One region of the Pseudomonas sp. DC1.2 genome, then DNA from elsewhere that is predicted to be linked to it. Evidence: predicted binding sites of a transcription regulator. Region 1 holds the regulator's gene; the other holds the start of a gene.
What was found. Region 1 encodes FliA, which starts transcription of late flagellar genes. Its sites were predicted from a motif close to CTAAAGTTTNNNNNNNNNNNGCCGNTAA; they were not measured.
Positions count from the first base shown of each region.

Region 2: a site for FliA is predicted at 1,943-1,970, ahead of motA (flagellar motor stator protein MotA). Genes of this name have one in related genera too.

Region 1 covers NZ_CP133782.1:1,730,706-1,734,906, reverse strand. Annotated here, with positions in the region: gene RHM68_RS07830 (chemotaxis protein CheA) at 1-346, opposite strand, end outside; gene RHM68_RS07825 (protein phosphatase CheZ) at 376-1,164, opposite strand; gene RHM68_RS07820 (chemotaxis response regulator CheY) at 1,187-1,558, opposite strand; gene fliA (RNA polymerase sigma factor FliA) at 1,727-2,467, opposite strand; gene fleN (flagellar synthesis regulator FleN) at 2,464-3,294, opposite strand; gene flhF (flagellar biosynthesis protein FlhF) at 3,411-4,201, opposite strand, start outside.
Region 2 covers NZ_CP133782.1:463,348-467,548, forward strand. Annotated here, with positions in the region: gene rhdA (thiosulfate sulfurtransferase) at 1-200, opposite strand, end outside; gene RHM68_RS02080 (HDOD domain-containing protein) at 340-1,872, opposite strand; gene motA (flagellar motor stator protein MotA) at 2,039-2,890, shown strand; gene motB (flagellar motor protein MotB) at 2,894-3,928, shown strand.

The sequences.
Region 1 (4,201 bases):
TGGCGGCCGTGATCGGGCCGCGCTCGCGGACTTCAGTGAACATGCCGTTCACCGCATCCAGTGCTTCGAGAACCACATCCATCAGTTCCGAGTCGACGCGACGTTCACCCTTGCGCAGGATATCGAACACGTTCTCGGCGATGTGACAGCACTCCACCAGCTCGTTGAGCTGGAGGAAGCCGGCGCCCCCTTTTACAGTGTGAAAACCGCGAAAAATTGCATTGAGCAAGTCTGCATCATCCGGTCGGCTTTCAAGTTCGACCAGTTGTTCGGACAGTAGCTCTAGAATCTCGCCGGCCTCAACCAGGAAATCCTGAAGGATCTCTTCATCGGCGCCGAAGCTCATGTATGGGGTGCTCCTACAGGTTTAAAAACCTAAAATCCAAGGCTGGAAAGCAAATCGTCCACATCGTCCTGACCGGACACAACGTCTTCTCTTTTATCGGCATGAATCTGCGGACCTTCACCCTGAGAGAGATGTTTTTGTGGATCTTTTTCAGCCAGCATCGCATCACGGTCATGTTCGATGCCCGCAAAGCGGTCTACCTGACTTGCCATGAGCACCAGTTTGAGCAAATTACTTTCGACTTCGGTGACCAGTTGGGTGACGCGCTTGATCACTTGACCGGTGAGGTCCTGGTAATCCTGGGCCAGCAGAATGTCGTTGAGGTTGCTCGACACCACGCGATTGTCTTCGCTGCTGCGTGTCAGGAAACCGTCGACTCGCCGAGCCAGCTCGCGGAACTCTTCGGCCCCGACTTCGCGACGCATGAACCGTCCCCAGTCGGTGCTCAACGCCTGAGCTTCCTGGCTCAGACCATTGACCAGCGGCGTGGCGTTTTCCACCAGGTCCATGGTGCGGTTAGCGGCGGCCTCAGTCAGCTTGACCACGTAACCCAAACGCTCGGTGGCGTCCGTGATCTGTGACACTTCCTCGGCTTGCGGCATGTGCGGATCGATCTGAAAATTGACAATCGCGCTATGCAGCTCACGAGTGAGCTTACCCACTTCCTGATACAGGCCTCGGTCACGGGTCTGATTGAGCTCATGGATCAGTTGCACAGCATCGCCGAATTTACCTTTTTCAAGGCTGTCGACCAGTTCGCGCGCATGTTTTTTCAGGGTCGATTCAAAATCGCCCTGTGAAGATTCGTTATGCTCCATAGCTCCCCCGTGGCGCAGTTTCTCAACCGATGCGTTCGAAAATTTTCTCGATTTTGTCTTTCAACGCCTGGGCCGTGAAGGGTTTGACCACATAGCCGTTAACACCGGCCTGGGCCGCTTCGATGATCTGCTCGCGCTTGGCTTCAGCGGTCACCATCAGCACCGGCAGGTGCTTGAGCTTTTCATCGGCACGTACATGACGCAGCAGATCGATACCGGTCATGCCAGGCATGTTCCAGTCCGTTACCAGAAAGTCGATGCTCCCGCTGTTGAGAACCGGAATGGCAGTAATGCCATCGTCAGCCTCGACCGTGTTGGTGAACCCAAGGTCACGCAACAGGTTTTTAATGATCCGCCGCATCGTTGAGAAGTCATCAACGATGAGGATTTTCATGTTCTTGTCCAATTCGACCTCCAAGCAGTCTTAAACGCGCCCAGCACCTGGACGCGCCATTTCAATCAATCCGGCAAAGCACTCGATGACTGCGTGGAGCACAACAGAGCAAGACCGGTGCCGTTCATCACCGCACCAGCCTCGTTCGCAGTGTCCCCCACACTGCCTTCAGCGCGCTCGCCACTCCCCCAAACGCCCCCGCAAACGGGCCGCGCACTGGCTATGTAACTGGCTGACCCGCGATTCGCTGACCCCCAGGACCTCACCGATTTCCTTGAGGTTCAGCTCTTCGTCGTAGTACAGCGCCAACACCAGCCGCTCACGCTCCGGCAAATTGGCAATCGCGTCCGCCAGCGCGGCCTGGAACCGTTCATCTTCCAGATCACGTGACGGCTCCGTATGAGCACTGGCGCCATCCTCGTGCAGTCCTTCGTGTTCGCCGTCCTGCAACAGGTCGTCAAAACTGAAGAGCCGACTGCCCAAGGTATCGTTCAAAATCCCGTAATAATCGTCGAGACTCAATTGGAGTTCGGCCGCAACCTCGTGATCTTTAGCGTCACGGCCGGTTTTAGCTTCAATAGAACGAATTGCGTCGCTCACCATTCGCGTATTGCGGTGAACGGAACGTGGTGCCCAGTCGCCCTTGCGGACTTCATCAAGCATCGCGCCGCGGATTCGAATGCCCGCGTAGGTCTCAAAGCTGGCACCTTTGCTGGCGTCGTATTTGGTTGAGACTTCCAGTAGCCCGATCATACCGGCCTGGATCAGGTCTTCGACCTGGACACTGGCCGGCAGACGCGCCAGCAAATGGTAAGCAATGCGTTTGACCAGTGGCGCGTAACGCTCAATCAGCTCGTATTGTGAGTCACGTGCAGACTTCTTGTAGAGGTTGTAGCCACTTGATGTCATAGGACGGGCCCTGCGGTTTGTTGCACGAGACGCTCGACAAAAAACTCCAGGTGGCCGCGCGGGTTGGCGGGCAGCGGCCAAGTGTCGACCTTTTGTGCAATGGCTTTGAACGCCAGTGAGCACTTGGAACGCGGAAAGGCTTCGTAGACGGCGCGCTGCTTCTGCACGGCTTTGCGCACGCTTTCGTCATAAGGCACGGCGCCGACGTATTGTAAGGCGACGTCAAGGAAACGGTCTGTGACCTTGGTCAACTTGGCGAACAGGTTGCGACCTTCCTGCGGGCTCTGTGCCATGTTGGCCAGGACCCGGAAGCGGTTCATGCCGTAATCGCGGTTTAGCAGTTTGATCAAGGCGTAGGCATCCGTGATCGAGGTCGGCTCGTCACAGACCACCAGCAGCACTTCTTGCGCAGCGCGCACGAAACTGACGACCGAGTCACCAATGCCTGCGGCCGTGTCGATCACCAGGACGTCAAGGTTGTCACCGATATCGCTGAACGCCTGAATCAGGCCGGCGTGTTGGGCCGGTGTCAGATGCACCATGCTCTGCGTGCCGGACGCCGCGGGAACGATCCGAATACCGCCAGGGCCCTGCAACAAAACGTCGCGCAGCTCGCAGCGACCTTCAATCACGTCGGCCAGCGTCCGTTTGGGTGTGAGACCCAGTAGAACGTCGACGTTGGCCAATCCCAAGTCAGCGTCCAGCAGCATGACCCGTCGGCCAAGCTCAGCTAGAGCCAGGGACAAGTTTACTGACACGTTAGTCTTCCCGACGCCACCTTTGCCGCCGGTCACCGCGATCACCTGTACGGGATGCATGCTGCCCATGTTATTTCTTTACCTTGTCTTACTTAGACGGAGGCCACATTACTGGCTGCGCGTTCACCATCGGAACAATGCATGGCAGGCCATCGATGTAGGTACAAAAACTGTTGATGAATACCTCAGCCGACCTGTTTGGTCGGGCTGTGGTAGATATCAGCGAACATATCAGCCATAGCTTCTTCGCTGGGCTCTTCCTGCATTTGCACGCTCACCGCGCGACTGACCAACTGGTGACGACGCGGCAGATGCAAATCATCCGGAATCCGCGGGCCGTCGGTGAGATACGCCACCGGCAATTCATGACTGATGGCCAGGCTCAACACCTCGCCCAGACTCGCCGTTTCATCCAATTTAGTCAGGATGCACCCAGCCAGACCGCAACGCTTGTAACTGTGATAAGCGGCCGCCAGGACCTGCTTCTGGCTGGTGGTTGCCAGCACTAGATAATTCTTCGATTTGATGCCACGGCCGGCCAGGCTTTCAAGTTGCATGCGCAGCGCCGGGTCGCTGGCCTGGAGGCCGGCGGTGTCGATCAGCACCACGCGTTTGCGCAACAGTGGATCCAGCGCCTGCGCCAGGGACTGACCCGGATCGACGTGGGTCACCGACACATTGAGAATCCGGCCCAGGGTCTTGAGTTGCTCCTGAGCGCCAATGCGGTAGCTGTCCATGCTCACCAGCGCGATGCTCTGCGCGCCGTACTTGAGTACATAACGGGCCGCCAGTTTGGCCAGCGTCGTCGTCTTGCCCATGCCCGCAGGGCCGACCATCGCAATCACGCCACCCTCTTCCAGAGGTTCGACTTCGGGGGTGGCGATCATCCGCGCCAGGTGCGCCAACAACATGCGCCAGGCCTGACGGGGTTCTTCAATGTCAGAAATCATCGCCAGCAGATCGCGCGACAGCGGGC
Region 2 (4,201 bases), 1.3 Mb from region 1:
GCCGTGGCCGGCAGCAAGCCTGGCGCCGGTGGCAGGCCCAGTTGCGTGCGTTTAGGGTCGACAAAACGCGCGCCGGGGATATGGCCCTCGGCATAGCGGGCGCTGCTGGTCAGGTCGACCAGAATCAATTCACGGGCATCGAGGCGGCTGAGCAGGTCGCTCGGCTCGATCACCAGCGCCAAGCCAGAGAAATCAGGCATGTGAGGTCTCCAGAGCACAAAGGGAAGGATTGTAGCGCAGCGTCATGAAGCCCCGTCATCAATTATTTCCCGCGCCACGGCGGACCTGAGCCTTCAGGTTGCACCTGAGCGTGCGACAGGCACTCAGTGATCACGGGCTCTAGCGCTGGCTAAAGCTGTGCAAGGCTTTCTCGATGCACTGCGCCGTTTTGCCGAAGGCTTGCAGGGTAATTTCCGAGAACGGACCGCCGCCCTGATCCGCGGCCACAATCATGATCACCCGGCCATTGTTGACCAGTGAACGCAACAGCAGGTGGTCGCCGCCGAACTGGTTGCGCAGGCTGGCGGGCAACAGCGCCGAGAACTGCGCGTTGTTGGCCGGGGTCAGCCGTACCTGGGCTTGTTGCGCGAGCAGGCGTTGCAATACGGTGCTCTGGCTGACCACCAGATTCAGTTCGGCTGCCTCCTTGGGCAGGCCGGCCGTCTGATGGACTCTGAGTTTGGCGTGAGTCCGATCAGCCATCAGAATCATCACCCGGCGCATGCCGCAGGCGACCAGTGCATCCCGTGCGGAGGTGGTCAAGTGCATGGCGTTGGTGAAACGGCTCGGCTCCACCAGCAGCTCGGCACATTGTTTGCGCCACTTGCCGAGGTCTTCTGTGCTCGGCGCCGGGGCGGGTAGCAAACCGGCGTGGAGGCGGTGGGTGCCCCACGGCCAGAGCAGCGAGATCGCCGGGTGCCAGAGGTCCGGCATGGCGTGTTGGCGCGCACTGTTGGCCGACTGTTGATGCAGTTGCTGTTGTACTTGATCCATCGGCATTTGCAGATAGAGGCTGGTCAGGTACTGCCAGCGCTGGCTGTGTGGGCTGTCCCAGGCATGTTGTGCCGACAACGCCAGACCATTGGCCAGCAACACGGTATTGGCCGGTTGATTGAGCCAGTTGCGCAGGCTCGGATCATCATCGAGGCTATTTTGCTGGCGCAGCGGGTGATTGCTGTCGCGGGCAATTCGCAGAACCTTCACCAGCTCACGCTGATTCACCAGCAGCGCGCGATAGCCCTGCTGTACCCAGATGGGCAGGTGCCAGAGGTCTACCAGTGTCTGGGCGATTTCCAGCAAGCGGACGCCGAACAATTGCTTTTCGACCTTGCGCGCCGATTCGCCCTTGTGAATGACCCGCAATTCCCACTCTTCAAGCAAGTGCGGATGGGTCAGAGCCAGCGGCCAGAGCGGCGAAAGAAACAGCAGGCTGCCCCAGTGGATGTCTTGCCACAGTCGCGCCAGGCGGCTGGCGAAAAAACCGTTGGCCTGTTGGGTGGCATGCTGGCTGATCATTTGCAGCTGACGCAGGGCCAGCGGAATGTCGGATAGGGGTTTGGCGGGCAGTCGGGCGAGCAGTTCTTCGGTGCGTTTCAAACCGAGGCGATTGATCGCCACCTCAAGGTTTTCCGCCGGTTCGGTCATGCTGCCCTGGGTGTGACGATTTGCCTCACGAATCACGCTCAAGGCCAGTGCCGGGCTTTCTTGCATGAGGTCGGCGATGTCGCGCACAGAACTGCGACTATTGCGAAGTGCCTTGCAAACACGGTCATGACTGGCTTGAGGAACCGGCAGGCGCACGGCATCGAGTAGTTTGACCCAGCCTTGGAGGGTGGTCGGTTTTAGAGCTGGAACGTTCGTTTCGTTAGCCATGGTTGGACGCGATCATCGTCTGCATTACCTATGCCCGGAGCGGGCCAAATTGGCTTTTCGCCTGAACTGGCTATAGTCTGGCGCAGTTTTGCCGATAAGTAGAAGAAGAGATTTTTTAACTTCCGAATATGACCTTGAACCCGACTCAGTAAGTGCTCCCCTACCTATGGCTAAAATAATCGGCATCATTGTCGTATTCGCGAGCGTGCTCGGCGGATACGTGCTTTCCCACGGCAAGATTGCCGCCCTGATTCAGCCTTTCGAGGTGATGATCATTGGTGGCGCTGCACTGGGTGCATTCCTGCAGGCCAACCCCGGTTACATGACGATGCACGTGCTCAAGAAGTCGTTGGGCATGTTCAGTTCGCGTTTCACCCACACCTTCTACCTTGAAGTCCTGGGCCTGATCTACGAGATCCTCAACAAGAGCCGCCGCGAAGGCATGATGGCCATTGAGGGTGACATCGAAGACGCCTCGGCGAGCCCGATTTTTGCCAAGTACCCGGCTGTATTGAAAGACACACGCATGACGGCGTTTGTCTGTGATTACCTGCGCATCATGTCCTCCGGCAACATGGCTCCCCACGAACTCGAAGGCTTGTTCGACATGGAGCTATATAGCCTCAAGGAAGACCTTGAGCATCCGTCCCACGCGGTGAACGGTGTTGCTGATGCCATGCCCGGTTTTGGTATCGTCGCAGCGGTACTGGGTATCGTAGTGACCATGGCCTCCCTGGGTGAGGGCGACCAGAAAGCCATTGGTATGCACGTTGGTGCGGCACTCGTGGGTACATTCTTCGGTATTCTCGCGGCCTACGGTTTTTTTGGTCCGCTAGCCACCTCCCTGGCGCACGATGCCAAGGAAGAACTGAACGTTTACGAAGCCATCAAGGCTTCCTTGGTGGCCTCGGCTTCCGGCGTGCCGCCATCGTTGGCGGTCGAGTTTGGGCGCAAAGTGCTGTACCCGGCGCACCGGCCTAGTTTCGCCGAGCTTGAACAAGCGGTTCGCGGTCGCTAAGTCATGGAAAATAACCAGCCGATAATCATCAAGCGCGTCAAGCGCATCGCTGGCGGGCATCACGGGGGCGCCTGGAAAATCGCCTTCGCTGACTTCGCCACGGCGATGATGGCGTTCTTCCTGGTGCTGTGGCTGTTGTCCACGGCCACGCCGGAACAGAAGATCGCCATTGCCGGTTACTTCAAGGACCCGGTCGGCTTCTCGGAAAGCGGCACGCCTTACATTATTGACCTGGGCGGCACACCGACGCTCGCGCCGGAAAACACCCTGAACCCCGAGGTGAAGTCTCAGCCTCAGCCAGACAAGGTGACAGTGGACACCGATCAGGTCGAAGGCATGGCCGAGCAGGTCGAGAAAGAACGTCTGGAACTGCTGTTGCAAGAACTGCAGAACAAGGTCAATGAAAACCCGCAACTGCAGAAGTTCAAGGACCAGATCCTGTTCGAAATCACGCCGAATGGCTTGCGCATCCAGATCATGGACGCAGAAAACCGGCCGATGTTCGACTCAGGCTCCGCGCGACTGAAGCCTTATTTTGAAGACATCTTGCTGGCCATGGCTGACACCATTAAAGCGGTGCCGAATAAAATCAGCATCAGCGGTCACACTGACGCCAAGCCGTTCTCCGGCACCGGCGACTTTGGTAACTGGGAGTTGTCGGCTAACCGTGCCAACGCTGCCCGTCGTGCGCTGGTTGCCGGCAGTTACCCGGATTCTCAAGTGGCGCGGGTCGTCGGTTACGCCTCGTCGGCGTTGTTCGATCGCGAGCATCCATTCAATCCGGTCAACCGCCGTATCGACATCGTCGTACTGACGAAGAAGGCGCAGGCGGCCATCGAAGGTTCGCAAGGTGCAGACCCGACATCGACACCGGACACTCCCGCCGGTGCGCCGACCGCGCCTGCGGATCCGAACGCCTTGCCGGCGGATAAACAGCCGGTGCCAGCCCATGAGCTTCGCGAGCGGTTGAACCTGTTCGAGGACGCTGCGCCGAAACCGGGCGCACCCGCCAAGCCTGCGGATCCGCCAAAGCAGTGACCCAAAAAAGCCACGATGATCGTGGCTTTTTTGTTTCTGGGACGTTGCGGCTTGCCTGTTGTTTGTGGAGGGGCTTCCATCCAAACACTTGCAGCTGCTGCGTCACTATTACCGCTTCCTCAGCCTCACCCAGTAATATTTTTAAATACGGAAAGCTCCTACGGGCTTTGCAGGGGTGTCTGACATTAATTTTTCTTCCTCCTTGCTAGCTTGCTCGGCAATTGACGCCTACTCCTATCCGCTATGGATTGAGCTTCGCGCCTTGTCTTTCAG